Regions from separate parts of the Sporolactobacillus pectinivorans genome, predicted to be linked through region 2. Evidence: predicted binding sites of a transcription regulator. Region 2 holds the regulator's gene; each other region holds the start of a gene.
The links. The regulator Rex, encoded in region 2, represses fermentation and respiration genes when NADH is low (regulators of the CRP and FNR family bind a similar motif). The targets are predictions, from matches to a motif close to TTGTGAAATATTTCACAA.

Region 1 (5,980 bases), 2.5 Mb from region 2:
AAATACGGATCTGGCGATTATTAACGTTTCCCAGAAAGTCGGTTTTGATGATCTCAGTAACTTTGACCGAACATTCAAGCGCTTTGAAGGTCTTTCCCCATTAAACTATAGAAAAAGTAAATCGAGTCTTTAAACCTGTATCTGTCCCACGTTTGCATTTCTTCTCTATCTTGTTAAAAAATAATTTATCATTATTCAAATTATTGCCCAATTATCCCCCTGATTTTAGCGGATATGCTGGATTGGTCGGCATATCTGCACAGCTTTTCTACGACAAAGGACTTACTATTCGATATGTAAAAACAATTTGTTATCATACTACAATAAAAAAGTCTGGAAAGTGGGGGAGATTAGTGGCAAGTCCTAATGTTTTTAACACCTTTCATTTTATGGTTCTTCATTTCCCAATTGCCTTGATCGTGGTAAGCTTTCTCTGCGACTTGGTTGCTTCTTTTGTTAAAAAGTCGAAATGGAACGGCATTCTGAAAAAAGCAGGATTCATTACTCTGGTGTTCTGCGCTGTGACCGGCATCGTTACGTGTTTGGCAGGCCTTATCGCTGCGGTATCTCTGCATCTGCTTGGAACGATCGGCGCGCACGCAACAAAGGGTATTGAATTCACGATTTATGTGACGCTTCTGGCTGTTGTGAGACTCGTATTCGCAAAAACAAAGAAAATCGATATTGGAGACAATCTTTTTTATCTGATCTTTTCTCTGGTTGGCGCGATTCTGGCTTTCACACTCTTCAAAATTTACCGTTATCCGCACTGGGGCGTTCTTCAATTCACGGTACCGTTTGTCATCACCGGTTTTTTGGCAGATATAGCTGCGCTGATCTGGAAAACGAAGAAGTGGGCTAAAAGCCTTCAGGAAATCGGCTACACTTTCCTGATTCTTGGCACAGTCACCATTATCGGAGCCGTCATCACAGGTTACATGAGAGCCGCTGAAATGCCGGCGCTGATGCAGGCGGATCCGAAAAAAAATTACTACAACCCGGCTGCACTTCATATTCATGAAATTTGGGGCGTCATTACGATGATCGCTTTCATTGTACTTAGTGTCATCCGTTCTTTCTATCACTTTAAGTTTGAAGCTACAAGCTTGGTAAAGGGCAAAACAATCTTCATTGTTGGAGCAGTTATCGGCATTGCCATCATTTCAGTTGCTTCGCATCTGGGCGGTACAGTTGCCCTGTTTCCAGGGCTGTTTGGTAAATAACAGCCTGCACTGAAATAATGAGGAAGTCCGAGCCCGGGCTTTCTCTTTTTTAATTAAGCTGTCGTACAATCTAAAACCATTTTTGTCTGATCTTTACATTTGAAAAACTTATATTTTAATACAAACCACGATGCATGTATGTGATTAATGTCATATTCAACTTGTCTGAAAGCTATTAAAATTTAACATAAATGTGAAATTTAACTGACTTATAATTATTCATAATTGATTGATCGGCCGTTCAATTTATCGCTTACGAGCAGAAGACAACTTATAGAGGGGAAGCGAATCACTTGAAAAAGGGTGAACCGACGATTTATGAAAGCGTATTACAGCAAGGTTACTCGCGACGAACTTTTCTGAAGATTTGTGCAACATTGGCGGCAGCAATGGGGCTGGATTATTCACAAACCGGAACCGTCGCCCATGCGCTGGAAACCAAGCAAAGGATCCCGGTGATCTGGCTGCAGATGCAAGACTGTACCGGCTGCTCAGAATCATTTATTCGTTCATCCTACCCCAAGACTGAGAGTGTCATTTTTAATATGATATCTCTTGAATATATGGAACTCCTGACTGCTGCTGCCGGTTTCCAGACTGAGGAAGCGGAACAGAATGTTTTGAAGAAATATAAAGGAGAATACGTACTTGCAGTGGAAGGCAGCGTCCCGCAGGAAGCAGGTTACCTTACCATCGGTGGCCGGTCGGGAGAGGATCTGCTGAGGGAAGCCGCACAGAACGCCAAGGCAATCCTTGCATTTGGCACTTGCTCCTCATGGGGCGGGATTGCCAAGGCAAAACCCAACCCGACCGGGGCCCAGCCTATATCGGCTGTGTTGAATGGATTCCCGATTATACGCGTGCCTGGCTGCCCCCCTATTGCGGAGGTTATGACCGGAGTACTGGCGCAGATTGTAACTTTCGATCAACTGCCGGAAACGGACATGTTTGGCCGCCCCAAGGCTTACTATCGCCACCGCATCCATGATAAGTGCAATCGCAGAGCTTACTTTGACGCCGGCCTGTTTGCAGAATCCTTCGATGATCCGAATCTGAAAGCCGGATACTGTCTATACAAGCTCGGGTGCAAGGGCCCGACCACTTATAACTCGTGTGCCGAACTGCGCTGGAACGGCGGTGTCAGTTACCCGATCCAGTCCGGCAATCCGTGCATTGGCTGCTCTGAAGCCGATTTTTGGGATAACGGACCGTTCTATTCACATTTTGCCAAATTGCCATTGACACAGACGACGATCAATCCGGAGAAGTGGGGTGCTGCAATTACCGGAGCGGCACTTGTCGGTGTCGGGGCGCATGCCGGAATAACAGCTGCCGTAAAGCATCATAAAGAAAAGCAGCAGGATAAGGGTGATCAGAATGAGTAAGCGGGTAGTTGTCGATCCAATAACGAGAATAGAGGGGCACCTGCGTATTGAGGCAGATGTTCAGAATGGAAAAATTACCGATGCGTTCAGTTCCGGGACGGCGATCCGCGGTATTGAGCTGGTTGTCAAGAATAGAGATCCCCGGGATGTCTGGGCTTATGCGCAGCGCATCTGTGGCGTGTGCACAACGGTTCATGCACTGGCAAGCATCCGTTCGGCGGAGGATGCACTGGGCATTCGCGTGCCGCAGAACGCGAACCTGATCCGCAACATTATGAACGCAACGATTATTCTTCATGATCATGTGGTCCATTTTTATCATTTACATGCGTTTGACTGGGTTGATGCACTCAGCGCGTTGAAAGCGAATCCGAATGAAACAAGCAGAATTGCGCAGTCCATTTCACCGTGGCCGAATACTTCACCTGGCTATTTCAAAAGCGTCCAGCAAAAAATTCAAAAAGTTGTCGACAGTGGACAGCTCGGTGTGTTCGCCAACGGTTACTGGGGACATCCGGCTTATAAATTACCTCCGGAGGTCAACCTGCTTGCTGTCGCCCATTATCTTGAAGCACTGGATTGGCAAAAGGAAATCGTTAAAATTCATACGATTTTCGGCGGAAAAAATCCTCATCCGCATTACTTAGTTGGCGGTATGGCAACACCGCTGGATATTAACATGGATAACGGTATTCATTCAGAAAAGCTGGAACAGATTGATCAGCTGATTTCACAGGCTCACGATTTTATCAATCAGGTTTATTTGCCTGATCTTCTGGCTATCGGTTCTTACTACAAAGATTGGGGGAGTAGAGAAGTTGGCGGCGGCTTGAACAACTATCTCTGCTATGGAGATTTTTCGACAAAAGACATCCATGATACTCAGCTGTACAGGGTACCAAGAGGAATCATTCTGGGCGGCAATATCAACGAGGTTCTGGACGTTGATCCCCGTGATTCGAACCAGGTCAGCGAACTGATTGATCATTCATGGTATACCTATGACGGCAAGGGAGCCGGCGGCCGCCACCCGTGGAAGGGCGAAACGACCATGAATTATTCAGGTCCGAAACCGCCGTTCCAGCATCTTAATATGAATGAAAAGTACAGTTGGGTCAAATCCCCGCGCTGGAAGGGCAATGCGATGGAGACAGGCCCGCTTGCCCGGATTCTTGTCGGTTATGCCGCCGATAAAGGGGACTACCGCGCTATTGTCGACGACACATTGAAAAAACTTGGCCTTCCTGTTTCAGCGATGCATTCGGCACTTGGGCGGACGGTCGCACGTGGATTGGATGCACAGATGGTTGTCGGATGGCTTCGTGATGATTTTAACAGTCTGATGAATAACATTAAAAATGGTGATCAGACGACTTTTGATAACTCGAAATGGGAACCGAAAACATGGACCGCTCACGCATTGGGCGTCGGCACCGTCGAAGCTCCGCGAGGTGCACTCGGTCACTGGATTGAGATAAAAGATGGAAAGACGGCGAATTATCAGGCTGTTGTTCCGACGACGTGGAATGCATCCCCGCGTGATGATGCAGGAAACATCGGAGCCTATGAATCTTCGCTGAAAAATGTTCCGGTAGCCGATGTGAATAAACCGCTTGAGATTCTTCGCGTGGTTCATTCATTCGATCCGTGCCTGGCCTGCGCTGTCCATCTGACGGATCTGGAGAATCAGAAGCTGACCTCGGTTCACGTGGAATGAAAGGGGAAAAGCAATGAAAACTCTGACGGACATTCCGCCGGCCATCCGGCGGAAAATGGAGAAAGAACGACTTGAAGACAGAAAAACGGAAATGGCTGCGCAGCGTGCTGTAGATGCCCGTGATCGGAATTCAGTCTATGTCTGGGAACTGCCGATCCGCATTTTCCACTGGGTCAACGCGGGTGCAATCATGATCCTGATGATTACCGGAATCTATATCGGCCACCCTTTTATCACACCTGCAAATAATGGTGAAGCTTACTATAATTTTCTGATGGGATGGGTCCGGGACATCCACTTTTTCACGGCGTTTATTTTTACTGCCAATCTGATTTTTCGCTGCTACTGGACATTCAGGGGCAACCATTATGCTAAATCTCAGATTTTGCAGAAGAGTTTCTGGACCGGGCTGATTGAGACAGTGAAAGGTTATCTTTTTATCCCTAATCATAAACCGCACTATATCGGGCATAACCCGCTGGCTCAATTCAGCTATTGGCTTTTTGTCGGTGTTGGATCCGTGATCATGGTATTTACTGGTTATTACCTGCTCTTTCAGCCGCAGCCGGATACCATCTATGGCAAAGCATTTGCCTGGGTTCCTTTTGTGTTCGGCGGTTCGGATTTTACTGTGCGGTCCTGGCATCACCTTGTGGCATGGGGTTTCATGCTTTTTGTGGTCATTCATGTGTATATGTCGATCCGTGAAGACTGGCTCAGCAAAAACGGAACGATGTCGTCGATTTTTACCGGCTATAAATTTGAACCGGCGCATCGCGCTGAAGAAAGGGCAAATGCTGCGGTACCGGTCCGGACTATGACGGCCGCAATTGTTGACGAAGCGCGGAAGATTACGGTTCTCGGCATTGGAAATGCGCTCTATACCGATGAAGGACTGGGCGTCCAGATTCTTCCCCGTCTTGAATCAGCGCTTAAAGGCGTTGCAGATATTGAGTTCATTGATGGAACGACTGAAGGCATGCAGCTGCTTGGGCCCGTTGAAGCCACTCAGGCACTGATCGTCATTGACGCGATTAATGCCGGTAAAGAACCCGGGACATGCATCAAGTTGGAAAAGAAACAGATTCCATCTTTCAACGGGATTAAGATGTCCGTGCACCAGATCGGTTTTCAGGAAGTGTTGTCAGCAGCGCAATTGCGTGACCGCCTTCCAGAGAAAATGGTCATGATCGGCATACAGCCGGCATCATTAGAACTCGGTACCGAAATGAGCCCAACCGTGCAATCAGCTATACCGGGCCTGATCAAGCAAGTCAAAAAACAAATTCATGAATGGCGTGATGACTGATGGATCGTCGTTCTTTTATAAAAGAGCTTGCCCAGAGCCTGACAGAAACCGGAAAAGAGATTATTTATCCTTTTTTTGAAGATGATATCGGCAAGCTTGAGCGGGCGGCTAACATTCTGAACGGGATTAGCTGGCACCCCCTTGAGACCATCAGCTCCGGCTATCAGGAACAGTTCTGCGGAGGAGAAATCATCTGCCTTTACCTGTCGGGAAATAGTCTTACTGCATGCAGTAAGAGATGTCCCGACTGCTGTGAAACATTGCAATGGCTGGCCTATGAACAGCGGCTGGCATGCGCCGCCTGCGGACACAACTATTCTTTCCTCAATAAGGAGGGCTCACTACG
Region 2 (5,980 bases):
ATTTATCATGGTCTAAAGGTTTGACTATAAATTTCATAGGTTGTTATAGTTTTCTCTGCTAGGAAAAAAAATTTCATGATTTCAAACGAGGAGGGAAATCATCATGGCATTATCAGCACAGGAAATTTTAAATAATCCTTTCCTGAATAAAGATACAGCTTTTACAAAGGAAGAACGGAAAGCCTACAATTTGCAAGGAACACTACCACCTAAGGTTCAGACAATTGAAGAACAGACGGATCAGGTTTATGGTCAGTATTTACGTAAATCGACTGATTTGGAGAAAAGAATTTTCTTAATGAATTTATATAATACGAATCGTACCTTATTTTATCATTTAATGGAAGATCATGTCGTCGAATTTATGCCAATTGTTTATGATCCTACGGTTGCGGATTCCATTGAACAGTATAATGAATTGTTTCTCAACCCACAGGATGCCGCTTTTTTGTCAATTGATGAACCGGATGATGTAGAAGCGACTCTGAAGAACACTGCGGGAGGCCGTGACATCCGCCTGATTGTGGTCACAGATTCAGAAGGTATTTTAGGCATAGGCGATTGGGGTGTGAATGGCGTTGATATCGCCATTGGCAAACTGATGGTATACACCGCTGCTGCCGGGATTAATCCCACACAGGTGCTGCCGGTCGTCATTGATGCCGGTACAAACAATGAAAAGCTGCTCAACGATCCGCTTTATCTGGGAAACAGACATAAACGGGTTCGCGGGGAAAAATATTATGATTTCATTGATCAGTTTGTGAAGGCATCCGGAAAATTATTCCCCGAAGCTTTAGTGCACTGGGAAGATTTTGGCCGTTCGAACGCGGCGACTATTTTGGAAAAATATCAGGACAAGATCACAACATTTAACGATGATATTCAAGGTACTGGGATTGTTGTTCTGGCGGGTATTCTTGGAGCTATGAACATCTCGAAGGAAAAATTAACGGATCAGCGTGTTCTGGTTTTCGGTGCGGGTACAGCCGGCGTCGGTATTTCTAATCAGATTATGGATGAAATGAAACGCCAGGGCTTATCGGAAGAAGAGGCACGCCGGCATTTCTTCTTGGTGGACAAGCAGGGACTGTTGTTCAACGATACGGAAGATCTGACTCCGGGACAAAAGGAATTCGTTCACGCCCGTTCTGAATTCACGAACAGTGGAGAGCTGACGAATCTGGAAGCCGTTGTCAAAGCGGTTCATCCGACGATTATGATCGGTACATCAACACAACCCGGCGCCTTCAAGGAATCAATTATTAAAGAAATGGCAGCCCATACGGAACGCCCGGTCATTTTCCCATTATCCAATCCGACAAAACTGGCGGAAGCAAAAGCTGAAGACCTGATTGCCTGGACAGATGGCAAAGCGCTGGTTGCAACCGGTATTCCTGCCGCTCCTGTTGAGTACAAGGGCGTTACTTATCAGATCGGACAAGCTAATAATGCGCTGATGTATCCCGGACTCGGATTCGGTATTATCGCCTCGACGGCAAAGCGAGTCAATGGAGAAATGCTGTCTCAGGCGAGCCATGCTCTGGGCGGCATCGTCGATACGGAACAACCCGGCGCCGCTGTTTTGCCTCCTGTTGCAAAACTGACCGAATTCTCTCAAACCATTGCCGAAGTCGTTGGTCAAAGTGTTATAGACCAGAAGTTAAACAGAGAACCTATTTCGGATATTAAAAAGGCTGTTGCCGACATGAAGTGGGAACCGAACTATTCTGAACTTGTTTTAAATTAAAACGATATCGTTGAGAAAAGGAGGTCTGTACGCATGGTATTTCTACAATCGATTCAAAGTGTCATATCGATCATCATCATGATCGCACTGGGTTATTTCTTGAAAAAATTTAAATGGTTTGATGATAACTTCGGAAAAAGCATCTCATCTCTGATCACAAAAGTTGCTTTGCCGGCATCCATTTTCGTATCGGTCCTAAAGTATCTAACCCGGGGCAGTTTAATTCAGTTGTCCGGCAGTCTCATATATCCGGTGATTGCCGTCATTATTTCTTACCTCATTTCTTTTGGGCTGGTCAAACTGTTAAAGATTCGTCCGGGACGCCGCGGTATTTTTATGAATGCTGTCGTCAATGCAAATACGATTTTTATCGGTTTGCCTCTGAATATTGCACTGTTTGGAAATCAGAGTCTGCCTTATTTTCTGATCTATTACATTACCAATACCGTTTCGACATGGGCATTTGGTGTTTTTCTTATCTCAAATGATGATCCGACGAGAGACAAAACGAAGGAAAAAGGCAAAAACAAAATCAACTGGAAAAAAATATTGCCACCTCCATTACTGGGATTTGTGGCCGGTCTGATTTTCCTGCTATTAAATATTCCGATCCCGGGTTTTATTGATTCCACATTGACATATGTGGGCAGTATTGTTACGCCGCTGTCTCTGGTATATATCGGTATCGTTCTGTACAATGCGGGGCTCTCAAGCATTCGTTTTGACCGCGATACGATTGTTGCTTTGTTAGGGCGTTTCGTGATTTCGCCGATTGTCCTGATTGTGTTACTTCTGAGCGGTATGCATCTTTCACATGCCCATTTGCCATCTATGTTAGTGCAAACTCAAATCGTTCAATCTGCAACGCCCATGTTAGCCGTATTGCCGATCCTCGCCAATGAATCGCATGGCGATGTGAAATATGCAACGAATGTGGTTACGACGAGTACCGTATTGTTTGTCATTGTTGTCCCTGTTCTCATGCAGATCATTCAGTTTATTTAACTTGACTGGGGGTTCTGTCTGATTGCTGAACAGCAACATCATAGCTATAATATCTATCGCTACTGTATCATTCGTTTATAAAAGATTAATTTTTAGCAATTGGCTTTAATTGACAATTGCTATTTTTTTATACTGAAAACAGCGACGTGAAGATGTTTCGCTTATTAGTATTCTGTGAACAGCATACAACCTTCCAATGCTTTTCATAAAGGCTTTGGTATCGTGAAGAAGGTTTGTCGGGACGTATAAATACGTTTATCTTTTTATTGTGCAAAGGAACACCAATGTTTTAAAAAGTTTGTGAATCGGATAACAAAACCGGATAATAATGATGTATAGTGAAAAAGGAATGCCTGGATGAAATGATAAAGAAAAAGGCGGTCCGGGAACAGTTTAACTAGCCGCCTATCAGGGGGGACAGGAGTATGGCAACTCAGAAAGTGCCTCAGGCAACGGCTGAACGACTGCCGCTCTACTACCGGTCTCTGCAGCGCCTTGTGACGAATGGGAAGACAAGAATCTCATCGTCTGAATTCGGGAAGATTGTACAGATTGATTCGACAACAATCCGTAAAGATTTTTCCTATTTCGGTGCACTGGGGAGAAAAGGGTACGGGTACAACACAAAGCATTTAATGGAATTTCTCAAAAAGACGCTTTATCAGGATGAATTATCAAAAGTGATACTGATCGGAGTCGGACATCTTGGAACGGCTCTGCTGAATCACAACTTTCAAAAGAATAATAACACAAGGATTGTCAAGGCGTATGATATTAATCCTTCAAAGGTAGGAAAAAAAGTAGGTGAGACTGAAATCCATCTGATGGATGATCTTGTCTCAGATGATAATCGTGATATCACGGCGGCCATCCTGACTGTACCGGCTGACCAGGCTCAGAAGGCTGCCGAACAGGCGATGGCTTCGGGTGTCCGCGGATTTCTGAACTTTTCACCGGTAAGGCTTTCCCTGCCGCCGGAAGTGTATGTCCGCCATGTAGATATGACGATTGAACTTCAGGCATTGATCTATTTCTTGAATCATGCGATGGAAGAGAACCGTGCGGAATGATTCAGGGATCAATAAAGTGGTAAAATACAAATGTCACAATTTTATTGTCGGCGGGTGAGGAGAAACGATTTATTTCTTTTCAAAGAGGAAAGGACACAGAGGTGGAAAGAATAAATGATACAGTTAAAATCTACAAATGAAATTGCAGAAATGAAGAAGTCAGGTCAGCTGCTTGCACAGACACATGAGAAAATTAAATCGATGATCAAGCCGGGAGTCACAACCTGGGAAATTGAGGAATTTGTCAATGAGTTTCTGGCGAAGCACGGTGCGACTCCGGAAGAAAAAGGTTTTGAGGGTTACCAGTTTGCAACCTGCGCGTCTGTCAACGATGAAATCTGCCATGGCTTTCCAAACAAAAAACCCCTCCGCAATGGGGACATTGTCACAATTGATATGGTTGTCAATCTGAACGGAGCTCTGTCTGATTCCGCATGGAGCTATGCGGTCGGGACGATTTCGGATGAAGCGCAGCATTTGCTTAAGACAACAGAAGAAGCACTGTACGAGGGGATCAAACAATCAGTGATTGGCAACCGTCTCGGCGATATTGGCTATGCGATTCAGGAATATGCTGAAGCCAGGGGCTTGAGTGTCGTGCGTGACTTTGTCGGCCACGGCATCGGACCAACCATGCATGAGGATCCGGCAGTGGCTCATTATGGGAGGCCGGGACGCGGACTGCGTCTCCGGGAAGGCATGACGATTACAATTGAGCCGATGCTGAACACGGGCGACTGGCGCGCCAAGGTCGATGGCAACGGCTGGACAGCGCGGACAGTCGATGGTTCGCTTTCCGCACAGTATGAGCACACATTAGCAATTACCAAGAATGGCCCGGAAATTCTGACGGCTCTGAATGACAGCGATTCTGAATGATCCGTTTAAAAATAATGGTTGTATAAATGTACAAGAAAAAGGGCCAGGGGATGAACTCCCCCGGCCCTTTATGTCAAGGTTGCATGTTTGATTATTCAGCGACTAAGCAGATAAATTAATCCTGTAGCGGAACCATAATAACTGAACAGGACAACAACGGCATTCATCGTTGCGTGCATGAACATATTGACGGCGATTCTCCGCGTCATCTGATAAGTGAAACAGAGAAATACACCGATCATGAAATAGACGAGTAAATGCTGGATGTCCTGATGCATGAGCGCGAAGACCAACGAACTGATAATAGCTGCAAGCCAGAAACCGATTTTTTTTCTCAGGCTTCCGAAGAAAATTTTCCGGAAAACAATTTCCTCAAGTATCGGTCCGATAATACTGACCGTTAAAATGAAAAAGGGGGAATACTTAGTCAGCGTTTCTATCTGCTTGGTATGTGTGGACGCGGATACTTGGCCGAAAATTGAGAACTCAATCAGCGTTGCGAGAATTTGCAGGATAAACAGAGCAAACACGCCGCCAACAGCCCAAAGGACGGACATGCCCAGAGGGGCTTTCTTCTCTTCGATCCGCAGATTTCGCTCTGGAATAAGCAGGAGTGAAACGAAGAGCAGGGTCACAAAAAAAACAGCTGTGTAAATATCGCCGTAACCCTGGCTTTGATTCGGAAACAAATCGGCCAGGGACATGAAACCCGGTATTTTCGGAGAGAGATAGCACAGCAAATAAATAACGACGATTGCAGTATATCTTTTAACCAAAAAGAACACCTCATATTCAAATGGAATAGGCAGCCATTGATAAATGCGCTAAGAAAGGGCCTGAAGGGTCACTACTATTTTATCATAACCGGCTTAAGAGCAAAGAAATGCTGCCTGTTTTCCATATTTGTAAAACAGTAATGATATTTCGTAAATATTTCGGGAAAAACTTGCAAATCCAAAGGGAATTGATTATCATATTAAATGGATTAGCACTCAGGCGAAGTGAGTGCTAACAAAGTACTTAACTTAACGTTTTTAAGGAGGGTATTTTTAATGTTAAAGCCATTGGGTGATCGGATCGTTATCGAACCACAGGAAAAAGAAGAAAAAACAGCAAGTGGTATCGTGCTGCCTGACTCGGCCAAGGAAAAGCCGCAGGAAGGACGTATCGTCGCAGTCGGTGCCGGCAAGGTTTCCGATAAGGGCGAGCGTATTGCTCTTGATGTAAAAGAAGGAGAAAAAGTCATTTATTCAAAATACGCAGGCACAGAAGTCAA
Region 3 (5,980 bases), 190 kb from region 2:
TGTATCAGGGCCTGAATAAAATTTTTCTAGGCTTTCTGTATAAATACATTATCGGTTATCTGGTCAACAAATATTGGATCGGCTCACTCGCACTGGAACCGAATACCGTATTCAGCATTTGGATGTATATGTATGCCTACAGTATGTATCTATTTTTCGACTTCGCCGGATACAGCCAGTTTGCGATCGGTTTCAGCTACCTGATGGGGATTCGGACACCGGAGAACTTTAACAAACCGTTTCTCAGCCGCAACATTAAGGACTTCTGGAATCGTTGGCACATGACGCTGTCATTCTGGTTTCGCGATTTCATCTACATGCGCTTTGTCTATACGGCGATTAAAAATAAATGGATAAAAAACCGGTATCTGATATCCGACCTTGGCTTGGCACTTAACTTTCTGGTCATGGGATTCTGGCACGGTTTCCTGCCGCAATACATTATATACGGAATCTATCATGCTGCTGTCTTTATCTCATTTAATCGATTCGACCGGTTTAATAAAAAACATCGGATCTGGCCGAAAGACAACAAATGGATTCATGCACTCTCAGTGGTTATCACTTTTCACGTAATCTGTTTCAGTTTTCTCATTTTCTCCGGAAGACTTAACTTTCTGTGGCAATAAAAATTTCAAAAAAGGTGGCTGATCAGCGTGGCTGAAATCACACAAGCTTTTAAAGATACTGTATTGGATATTCTCGCGGAAGTCTGCGAATCAGATGAAGTTAAAGATGAATTGGACATCCATCTGTTTGATGAGGGGCTGATGGATTCCTTCGCAACTATTTCCCTGCTCGTCGAAGTTGAAAACCGTCTGAAGATTAAAGTTCCGATTTCCGAATTCAATCGTGATCAGTGGTCAACTCCAAACAGGATCATCAACGAATTGGCCGGACGAAAATGAGACAGCCAAGATTTGGCCCGATGATTTTGGCCTCTGTCATTGCCGCCTTCATCGTCTTCATGCCCTCCAGTCTGGAAGAAGCAATGATTAGCAAAAACGATGTCAGCAAGGCTGCTTCAAGTCTTGATCCGCACATCTTTCAGGGTATATTGATGCAGCAGAAAATGATTGACAGTCAGCGTTATTTGCCCATATATGGTTCGTCGGAACTCCACAGGCTGGACAAGTATCATCCAACCAACTATTTTAAGATTGCGCCGGACGGGTTTACCCCGTTTCTGATCGGCAGGGGCGGTATGTATTCCCTCGTTCACTTTCTGAACCTGGCATCTACCGCAGATTCACTGCGAAACCGTAAAATTGTTTTTATATTGTCTCCGGAATGGTTCAACAGTACGGGGCTTGATACGCTGCATTTTTCACCTAATTTTTCAAAGGAGCAGGTGTATCACTTCATTTTTACGAACAATATGGACCGCAGCTTAAAAGAAAAAGCTGCCCGCCGGCTCCTGCAATTCAGTTTTATACGCAACGACGGAACAATTGCGCCACTGCTCAATGGGATTGCCTTTTCCGGGCACAGTTCCTTGCTGACACAGTTCGGAAATTCAATCAGAGGCTGGATATCATATAAGATACTGACACTGCATGACCTGATTCAAATGTATCAAATCACGCCCAACTACTACCAATCTCAATATCAGAATCCGGATCCCCAGCTAAGAGGGAAAAGTTGGGAACAGCTGCTGCAGTCGGCAAGAAGAGAAACGCAAACGATGACGAATTCAAATCCGTTTCACATTGACAATACGCTTTATGCACAATCAATAAAGGGAAGACTGGCACGTTATAAAAATTATTACGCCAACCAGAACTATAGCCAGTCACCCGAATACGGAGATCTTCAGCTTGTCCTCGATCTGTTAAAAGAAAAACATATCCGCGCTCTTTTCATTTCCGTACCTTTTAACGGAGCATGGTATGACTATACAGGTGTTTCCTTAAAAACGAGGGAGGTCTGCTACGAAAAAATAGCACACGAAGTCCGCAGCAACGGATTCCAGCTGGCCGATTTCACCCGTTTCGACAGCGAGCCGTACTTCCTTCAGGACACCATGCATATCGGACCTGAAGGATGGGTATATATTGATCAGGCGATTGAAAATTTCTATAATGAAAAAACATAAATGTATTTACAGATCACACAAACTTTGGAGCGCGGCCTTTTTTCAGAAAAGAGATCGCGCTCTTAATTTATCCATGATTGATCGCATGGCTGACAGAAATAACGGTGAAGAAATAGATAAAAGAATGAGACTAAAAATAAAACGTTTTCACAAAATGTTCACCGATTTATTAAAATTTTATGTCAGCGCTTACTTTTTTATTGATTAACTTTCGAAAATCAATTAAATTATATATGTGAAAAAATTCACAATGTATTCTACCATTTTTTATACCCTTACTAAGGAGGAAAAAATAATGGCAATTGAAGAAAAAAATCTTAATCAGTCTGAATCACTGGAAATAACGATTGACCGGCTTGTCGCCAACGCGCAAACGGCTGCCGAAGCATTTCGCCCTCTTGATCAGCAGCAGATTGATGAAATTGTCCGGCAAATGGCACTTGCAGGTCTCGATCAGCATATGAGGCTGGCAAAGATGGCTGTTGATGAAACAAAGCGCGGTGTATATGAGGATAAAATTATTAAAAACATTTTTGCAACCGAATACATTTACAACTCGATTAAGGCCAATAAAACGGTCGGCGTCATTGCCGAAGATCCATATGAGGAAATTGTCCAGATTGCGGAACCTGTCGGCGTCATTGCCGGCGTCACACCTGTCACCAACCCAACATCAACCACGATGTTCAAATCGCTGATCTCGATCAAAACCAAAAATCCGATTATCTTTGCATTTCATCCGTCGGCCCAGAAATCGAGCAGCGCTGCGGCAAAGATTCTCCTCGACGCCGCTGTCAAAGCAGGCGCCCCGGAAAACTGCATCCAGTGGATTGAAACACCGTCGATTGAGGCGACGCAGATGCTGATGCATCATTCGGGCGTCTCGCTCATTCTGGCAACAGGCGGCCCCGGTATGGTCAAGGCGGCATATAGTTCCGGGAAACCTTCGATCGGCGTCGGTCCGGGTAATGTGCCCTGCTATATCGAAAAAACCGCAGACATTAAGCAGGCGGTCAATGACTTGATTCTCTCCAAGACTTTTGATAACGGAATGATCTGCGCATCCGAACAGGCTGTTATCATCGACCAGCAGATCTACGACGAAGTGAAGCAGGAACTGATCAGCAATAAGTGCTATTTTCTAAATGCTGAAGAGAAGAAAAAAGTTGAAAAACTGGTCATTGATGAGCGGCGCTGCGCGGTCAATCCGCAGATTGTCGGCAAGCCGGCCGCGTTCATCGCCGGGCTGGCGGGTGTCTCTGTCCCGGAAGATACAAAAGTGCTGATTGCCGAACTGAAGACAGTGGGGCCAGAGTCGCCGCTGTCGCGTGAAAAACTCAGCCCTGTTCTCGCCTGCTATAAAGCAAAAACAACAGAGGAAGGCTTTAAACGCGCTGAAGAAATGATTGCCTTTGGAGGCAGCGGCCATTCGGCGGTCATCCACTCAAACGATCAGTCGGTGCTTGATGCATTCGCCCGGCGCGTGAAAGTCGGCAGGATCATCGTTAATGCACCGTCTTCTCTTGGCGGGATCGGCGATATCTACAACCATTTCATCCCATCGCTTACACTCGGATGCGGCACATACGGAGGCAACTCCGTATCAACGAACGTCGGCACGGCGAACCTGATCAATATCAAAACAATGGCCAATCGGAGAAACAACATGCAGTGGTTTAAAGTTCCACCGAAAATCTACTTTGAAAAAAACGCAACCAAATATCTGTCACAGATGCCGGACATCTCGCGCGCATTTATCGTTACCGATCCGGGCATGGTCAAATTCGGCTATGTCGACCGCGTCCTCTATTTTCTGAGAAAGCGCCCGAACCCGATCCACTACGAAATTTTCTCGGATGTAGAACCGGATCCGTCCGTGGCAACAGTTATGAAGGGCACAGAAATGATGCGGAAATTTGAACCGGATGTAATCATCGCGCTGGGCGGCGGTTCGGCAATGGATGCTGCCAAAGGGATGTGGCTGTTCTATGAAAGCCCGGAAACCGACTTTTTCGGTCTGAAACAGAAATTCCTGGATATCAGAAAACGAGTTTTCAAGTTTCCGAATCTTGGTCAGAAAGCAAAATTTGTTGCCATTCCGACAACATCCGGTACCGGATCGGAAGTTACCTCTTTCTCGGTTATAACCGACAAGGAAAATAACATGAAATATCCGCTTGCCGATTATGCACTGACGCCAAATGTTGCGATCATCGATCCCGAATTCGTGATGACCGTGCCGCCGCGTGTGCTTGCGGATTCAGGTCTGGATGTATTGACGCATGCGCTTGAAGCTTACGTTTCCAACATGGCCAATGATTTTACCGACGGGCTCTGCATCAAAGCGATTCAGCTGGTGTTCGAGTATCTGCCGCGTTCCTATAAGGACAGCAACGACAAATTGGCTAAAGAAAAAATGCATAACGCCGCAACGATCGCCGGTATGGCTTTTTCCAATGCTTTCCTTGGCATCAATCACAGCCTGGCACACAAACTCGGCAATGAATTCCACCTGGCTCATGGCCGCTGCTGCGCGATTTTGATGCCTCATGTCATCCGCTACAATGCGAAAAAGCCGACGAAGTTCGCTGCATTCCCGAAATACCGCCACTTTATCGCTGACGAACGTTATGCAGAAATCGCCCGGATTATCGGCGTTCCCGGCAAAACCACAGAAGAAGGCGTCGAAAATCTGGTTCAGGCGATCATTAAATTGGAAAAAGAATTGAACATACCAACGAGCATCGAAGCCAACGGCGTCAGCAAAGAAGCTTTTGAAAAAGCTGTTGACCGGCTCGCGGATCACGCTTTTGAAGACCAGTGTACGACGGCAAACCCCAAATTGCCGCTCGTACCTGAACTGGCCGACATTTACCGCCAGGCATTCAAAGGCGTCTGAAGCCTGTTTGAAATAATGTACCCTTCCTCCTTGAGGAAGGGTACATTATTATTTTCGTTAATTTCTCAAACACTTCCATAGCAATTTGAAATGACATCTTTCTCCCTTTAAGCTCGTCCGTCGTTTCACCCATCATTTTCTCCGGCTTTCATAAATATGGCGGCCAGAACGACAAGTGCAAAAACGGCAGCTATGGAGACCGTAAAAAGGATTTCTGTGATCAAGCGCCTCAGACCTGTCACCAGCAGATAGCCAGTAATAAAGCTCGATTGCGATCAAAAAGGCTCTTTTGTAAATTCGAGGAATTTTTATCCAATACTCTAGAAGTTTCTACAAAATCGGACTCCTCCATATTTCTGACCATTAATCTTAATGCCTCTTATAGCAGCCTATAAATAGAACATTAAGACTTTATTTTTGGTGGCATCCACGATTAAATCTGTTTACGCAGTGGACGAAAAAATGCTCGGATCTCCTCGGCAAGGAGCTCAGGTTCCTCAAAAGCGGCAAAGTGACCTCCCTTCGGCAGTTCAGTCCAACGCTGCACATTGTATGTGCGTTTCGCCCATTCAATCGGCGCACGATTCACAGGCTCAACTGTCAAAGTCACTCCGGTAGGTACCTCGACCCAGCGAGGCGACTGGTCGGGCCCCTTCCGATGTTGGTGGTCGTAATACAAGCGCATGGAAGAATTAATGGTTTCAGTAACCCAATAAATGGTCAGATTCGTCAGCAACTCGTCTTTGCTGAAACGTTGCTCGATATTACCTCCACAGTCGCTCCAGGCTCTGAATTTTTCGATAATCCAAGCAGCCAGACCTACTGGTGAATCGTTCAGCCCGTAAGCGAGTGTCTGCGGGCGGGTGCCCTGCAGATGTTCATAGGCCCCCTCCTCTTTCTCCCATAGTCTAATTTGAGACAAGTAATTTTTTTCCGCGGATGACAGCGGAGCAGCCTCCGGGCCAAGAAAAGGACTGGCAACGGCC
Region 4 (5,980 bases), 2.6 Mb from region 2:
TTTCGTGCAAACTGTATTCCAGATAAAGTCAACTTTCTCGTTGTTAAACGCGCGTGTTTGCAGGATTTTCTGTGCACGCAACTGATCTCGGCGATGAATAATCGTCACATTGGAAGCAAAACGGGTCAGATAAGTGCCCTCTTCAACTGCCGAGTCTCCGCCCCCAATTACAGCAAGCTTCTTTTCTTTGAAAAAAGCGCCATCACAGACTGCGCAATAAGAAACACCGCGGCCTGCCAGCTCTTTCTCACCGGGGACACCCAGTTTTCGGTATTCGGCACCGGTCGTCACAATGACTGTGCGCGCTTTGTATTCCTTTTTTCCGCAGACAACCGTTTTGAAATCTTTTCCATCTTTGATTTCCTTAATATCGCCATAGGCATAAACAGCGCCGAATTTTTTTGCGTGTTCAAACATTTTATTAGAAAGTTCTGGACCCAAAATTGATTCAAATCCAGGGTAATTCTCAACTGCTTCCGTGTTTGCCATTTGTCCGCCCGGGATACCGCGCTCAACCATCAACGTGTCCATATTGGACCGGGCCGCATAAACTGCTGCCGTCATCCCGGCAGGACCGGCACCTGCTATAATCACGTCATAAATTTTGTCTTCATCTGCCACCTTTGATCCCATCCTCCCTGATTGTTGTTAATTGTAATAATTATTATCTGCTTAATTGATACTTCTATGCTAAAGAATGGCAGAGTTAAAGTCCAGAAAACTGCTCGGTAACAAAACAGTTCATCTTCTGTCACCCCGGGGGTCAGTTCATCAGCTTTTCTTCCCACTTGCTGTCAAGTGAACGAGTCAGTTCCGTCACGTGCTTGCGGATGCGGTAAACCGTCGTACCGGCCAGATCTGCAGCTGCTTTCTGAGACATGCGCATCCCGAATTCTTTTTTCCATAAATAAAAGAGCGCAGCAGCCCAACCTGAGCAATCTATTTGGACCAAGCCTATCAAGGGATCAACGACGAACCAGAAGCTGTACAACTCGGGATGTTTCATAGCTTCTTTTTCTCCACCAATGAGCTCCTCAACGATTCTCATGATCCGTATTCTAGCGTCTGGCTGCCCCGACTGCCTTTCTAAAATAAAACGGCCTGCCAACCCTTTGATCTGTGCATCCGGGCCTTTTTGATAAATCTCTTCGAGCAAGGCCACGCTTTCACTCCGTGCCAGATAAAACAATGAAAAAAGCTGATAACCGCGGCTGCCATCCCAAATTTCCTCCCGGAGCAGATCGCCGATCATAAAGTTCTTTTCCGCCCCGGTCTCGAACATCATATCCTGAATTTTCGTGTACTTGAAAGGATGAAACGGTTTGCTACTGAAATAATCCACCTGCTCCCAGTATCTTTCGGCCTGTTCCTGATGATTCATATGATAAGCGGAAAGCGCCATCCAGAAGCAAAAGACCTGATCGCTGCGGACACCTCTCCGTTCAGCAATTTTCAACCAGTAATAGGCCTTTTCATAGTCGCCGATAAAAAGATAGGTTGAGCCGATTTTCCCGCAATGTTCCGGCAGGATCGGGTAAATATTGCCCAGCCGGCCCATAATCTTTTGAAGATTATCATCATCCCCGAGTTGGTAAAAAAAAGTCGCCAGGTTGCACAGCGTATGAATATTTCCCGGATCCTTTTCCAGGACGGCCTCAGCAGCAGCCAGCGCTTCTTCAGTGGCACCCGTTGAAAAATATGCGATCATCAGATTATTTTGAGCAGCAAGATAGTCCGGTTCCTCGCGGATTACTTTTTTAAAAAAATAAATGGATTCCTCAAATCGTCCGTGCTCCAGAGCTGCCCTGCCTCTCTCATGAAGACTGATATAAGGCGGCTCTTCGTACTCGTCCATATCCTGAGTCTCTGATGAAAGCATATCAAATAATTCCCGGGCTTCATGAGCAAAAGCTCCATGCGGCTCAAGGGCCATATATGTTCTTACTTCAGCGAGCGCTTCGTCAAATTCGCCGAGATAAGCATAATTATTTGCCATAAAAAAATAACATTCAGTCATTTGCGCATCAAGCTCGTGAACAATTTTTTTGAGCAAGTCAATAGATGAAGTGTAATCTTCCAGCTCGGACAGAATCGCCGCCTGCTGACAAAGATACTCCACTTCATTCGGTTTTATTTTCAGAGCGCGATCAATATATCTGCTTGCACGCTCGAGATCGCCTTTCTGATAACAGGTCATCCCTTTTTGATAGAAAAAATCGCCATCATAGCGAAGGGAAATAACCTGTTTCTTTTGCGAATGATCACCTTTACTCATACAATCCTTCTTCCTCTGCAACCCTGATTTCTCTCCGCAAAATTCAGTATAGCATATTTGTTTCCGCCTTTGAAAAAAATTGCCGGGCAGACGACAGAGGAAGTGCAGTTTTTGTTTGCTCCAGAGGTATCTCCCTCGCGAATGACGCCGCAGTGCCATCCCGACCCGCATTTCGATCGTAAAAATGGCCCAGCGACCAAATCACTGAGCCTTTTTTCAAAGTTAATAATTTTTGCGGAACGTCAGACCGTTTCCCCCTTAGCAACCGATTTACCGAACCAGCCTCCCACTGTTTTGCGAATCCACGGAATGACCCAGTAGTCCACACCCAGTTTTCCTGCATTAAATCCGGCAAAAAGAATAATTACACCGATCAAGACATAGGGCGGATTTGTTGAAACTGTCCCGGCGAACATATACATAAAGTTCATCAGCAGGCCAAAAAAGACAGCTGCTGTTGTCAGTGTCCCGAGAATTAGCCCGATGCCGACCAATAATTCGCCCCATTTGACCAGAAAACTGAAGAAAGGCGATGCAGGAAGAGCAATGTGCTGCAGAAACGCATTGAACGGTCCATAGAGCACATTCCCTGTCGGTCCCGTAACCGGATGAGCAATCGCGCCCTGCATGAATCCCGATGCATCAAAAGGCTTCGCGCCGAAAACTTTATGAAACCCGTCCGTTGTCCATTGCCAACCGAGCCATAAACGCAAAAGAAGTAAGATAACTGAAGACGTTTTGCTTGTTCGCAACCATTTAACCATGATGCCGGCCCCCAATCAAATTTAAGCGTTTTCATAAATAGGGAAGCAAAAAGTGATTTGCATCACTCAATTAATATATACCTCCTTTCCATTTGAATTTATGTGATTGAAGTCACATAAATTCTAGTCAATTTTTATTTTTTTCCCGTAATTTTATATCAAGGTTTAATCTGTCAAAAAGATGTATTTTCAGCGGCGCGCACAAGTTGCAGAAGATCGCTCATACTATCGATCAAATAATCAGGATGCAGTTTTTCCAGAACAGAGCGGCCTTTCATTGACCAGCCAACAGCTGCAGTGCGTACATGCGCACCCGAACCTGCCAGTATATCGGAAGGACTATCACCAACCATTAGTGTTGATTCGGCCTTTGCCGACAACTGCGACATTGCTTTCTCAACAGGTTCCGGATCCGGCTTAAGGCGAGCGACATCATCACTCGTCACAACCGTGTCAAAGTATCCGGCAATGTGTGTGAATTCAAGCCCGCGGTCAACCATATCCCTTTTTTTCGTTGAGACGACACCGAGTCTACAGCCCTCTTCGGAAAGTTTTGCCAGCGTTTCATTTACCCCGGGGAATTCGGTCACCAGACGGTCATGGAACCGGCTGTTATGCGCTCTGTACACCTCAATCATTTCATCCCTTTTCACAGGATCAACACTGCCAAAGCTGAGTTCCAGCGGCTCGCCAATAAAAGGAACTAAATCTTTTTTCGTGTATTTTCCCGGAAAATAACAATCAAGTGTGTATTGAAAAGAGGCGAGTATCAAATCGTTTGTGTTGATCAGTGTTCCGTCCAGGTCGAATAAAACAGTTTGAATCAATCCAAATCCTCCAGTCATTTTGAAAAATATAATATGCCGCCCCGTAAATTGCGGTGCGGCACAAAAAGATCAGGCATCCAGGTAATGGGGACGTTTTTCTTTCCTAAGTCTCCAGTACAGAATCAAGCCTACCCCGAGAATGACCAGCACACCGGCAAGCCACTGCGATACACGCAGTGGACCAAGCATCAGGCTGTCTGTCCTCAATCCTTCAATATACGAACGGCCGAGCGAATACCAGATAACATAAGACAAAAAAAGTTCTCCGCGCCGCAGGTTGACTCTTCTGAGAATGAGCAGGAGAACAAAGCCCGCAAAATCCCAGACCGATTCATAAAGAAAAGTCGGAATATAGTATGTACCATTGATCAGCATCTGATTGACGATAAAAGTTGGTAGATGCATATTTTCCAGAACCGCGCGAGTCGTCGCAACGCCATGCGCCTGCTGATCCATAAAATTCCCCCAACGTCCGATCGCCTGTCCAAGAATCACACTCGGGGCAGCTATGTCTGCCACTTTCCAGAATGACAGATGCTTAACCCTGCAAAAAATGATCGCTGTCAGCAGACCGCCTATCAGCGCACCATAGATGGCAATGCCACCATTCCATACGGCAATGATCTGCGATGGATGTTGTGAATAAAAGGACCATTCAAAAGCGACATAATAGATGCGCGCAGAGATCACGGCAATCGGTGCGGCAAACATGATCAGGTCAACATATGTATCCTTGGGAAGCCCCCGCCTGTTGCCTTCGCGCATGGCCAGCATCAGGCCGAGCAATGCGCCGCAGGCTATAATAATACCATACCAGTAAATGTGAATGGGCCCCAGATGAAGCGCGATCGGATTCAATGGGTAAATTGATTGATCCATTGTATTCTCACCTTACCTTTTTCTCAGATGTAAAAATGATCTTAGTTGAGGGGCAATCCCTGGATTTCCCCTTATCAGAAGTTGATAGTGGACAAACTTGCTACCGTTCATTCAGTGTATCATTCAGACGGTCAGAAAATTGCTGTGCCGCGTGATAGCCCATGTTCTTCAGGCGGAAGTTCATCGCCGCCACTTCAATAATTACGGCAAGATTGCGTCCGGGGCGCACCGGCAGCACAAGGCGTGGGATTTCTGTATCAATCAGCTTGGTTCTTTCTTCGTCAAGTCCCAGGCGATCATAGACCTTATTCTGATCCCAGAGTTCCAAGTGAATGACAAGTGAAACCCGTTTGTAATTCCGAACGGCACCGGCACCGAACAGGGTCATCACATTGATGATGCCGAGTCCGCGGATTTCCAGCAAATGCTGGATCAGTTCAGGCGCATTACCGACTAATTCAGATTCGCCCTCCTGCCGGATTTCCACCGAGTCATCTGCCACAAGCCGATGCCCGCGTTTAACCAGTTCAAGTGCGGTTTCACTTTTTCCTACGCCGCTTTCACCGGTGATCAGCACACCGACTCCGTACACATCGACGAGAACGCCATGTACAGAAGTCATCGGGGCCAGCCTTGATTCAAGGTAATTGGTAATCATGCTGCTCAGGCGAGTCGTTTTCATCTTCGACTGCAGAATTGGAACATTGCGTTTATTCGATGAAATGATAAATTCCTCAGGAACTTCAATACCGCGTGAAATGACAATACAGGGTGTCTGTGCGGTGCAAAGCTGTGATGTACGTTTGTAACGCTCGTCCGTACTCAGCTCATTAAAAAAAGACAGTTCAGTTCGACCGAGCAGCTGCAGCCGCCGCCTGGGGTAATAAGTAAAATAACCGGCAATCTCCAACCCGGGACGTGAAATATCACTGACAATAATTTCGCGTCCGGTTCCTTTTTCACCACTGACCAATTTTAAATTAAAATGTTCAATCAGTTCACTGACGCGCACCTTATCCATAAGCGATAGCAGCTGCCCGGGCAAGCCACACCCGGTTCCTTCTTCAACGTGCACCTGCGTGGCAGGCTGGCATGCACTCTGAAAGCGTTAATTCCGTCCCAGCAAGGCGTACATACTTCCGGGAGAGATGCTCCCTCCATTCTGTCTGTCATTGCGCCGCACTGCCAGGCCCGGCGCTCCCGAAAGCTTATTTCAATCAAGGCGCGGGCAAACG

Region 1: a site for Rex is predicted at 1,362-1,379, ahead of COP04_RS06400 (hydrogenase small subunit). Genes of this name have one in related genera too.
Region 3: a site for Rex is predicted at 2,329-2,346, ahead of adhE (bifunctional acetaldehyde-CoA/alcohol dehydrogenase). Genes of this name have one in related genera too.
Region 4: a site for Rex is predicted at 3,140-3,157, ahead of COP04_RS06305 (DoxX family membrane protein). Genes of this name have one in related genera too.

What each region holds. Positions count from the first base shown of each region.
Region 1 is NZ_NXGA01000001.1:1,339,364-1,345,343, forward strand. Features, by position in the region: gene COP04_RS06390 (AraC family transcriptional regulator) at 1-133, shown strand, start outside; gene COP04_RS06395 (DUF2231 domain-containing protein) at 354-1,223, shown strand; gene COP04_RS06400 (hydrogenase small subunit) at 1,517-2,608, shown strand; gene COP04_RS06405 (nickel-dependent hydrogenase large subunit) at 2,601-4,325, shown strand; gene cybH (Ni/Fe-hydrogenase, b-type cytochrome subunit) at 4,339-5,634, shown strand; gene COP04_RS06415 (Rieske (2Fe-2S) protein) at 5,634-5,980, shown strand, end outside.
Region 2 is NZ_NXGA01000001.1:3,870,435-3,876,414, reverse strand. Features, by position in the region: gene COP04_RS18960 (malolactic enzyme) at 101-1,750, shown strand; gene COP04_RS18955 (AEC family transporter) at 1,784-2,755, shown strand; gene COP04_RS18950 (redox-sensing transcriptional repressor Rex) at 3,181-3,825, shown strand; gene map (type I methionyl aminopeptidase) at 3,940-4,704, shown strand; gene COP04_RS18940 (CPBP family intramembrane glutamic endopeptidase) at 4,800-5,480, opposite strand; gene groES (co-chaperone GroES) at 5,757-5,980, shown strand, end outside.
Region 3 is NZ_NXGA01000001.1:3,678,526-3,684,505, forward strand. Features, by position in the region: gene dltB (D-alanyl-lipoteichoic acid biosynthesis protein DltB) at 1-629, shown strand, start outside; gene dltC (D-alanine--poly(phosphoribitol) ligase subunit DltC) at 666-908, shown strand; gene dltD (D-alanyl-lipoteichoic acid biosynthesis protein DltD) at 905-2,095, shown strand; gene adhE (bifunctional acetaldehyde-CoA/alcohol dehydrogenase) at 2,391-4,994, shown strand; gene COP04_RS18010 (epoxide hydrolase family protein) at 5,428-5,980, opposite strand, start outside.
Region 4 is NZ_NXGA01000001.1:1,318,698-1,324,677, reverse strand. Features, by position in the region: gene trxB (thioredoxin-disulfide reductase) at 1-633, opposite strand, end outside; gene COP04_RS06310 (tetratricopeptide repeat protein) at 764-2,275, opposite strand; gene COP04_RS06305 (DoxX family membrane protein) at 2,518-3,039, opposite strand; gene ppaX (pyrophosphatase PpaX) at 3,213-3,866, opposite strand; gene lgt (prolipoprotein diacylglyceryl transferase) at 3,936-4,745, opposite strand; gene hprK (HPr(Ser) kinase/phosphatase) at 4,846-5,766, opposite strand.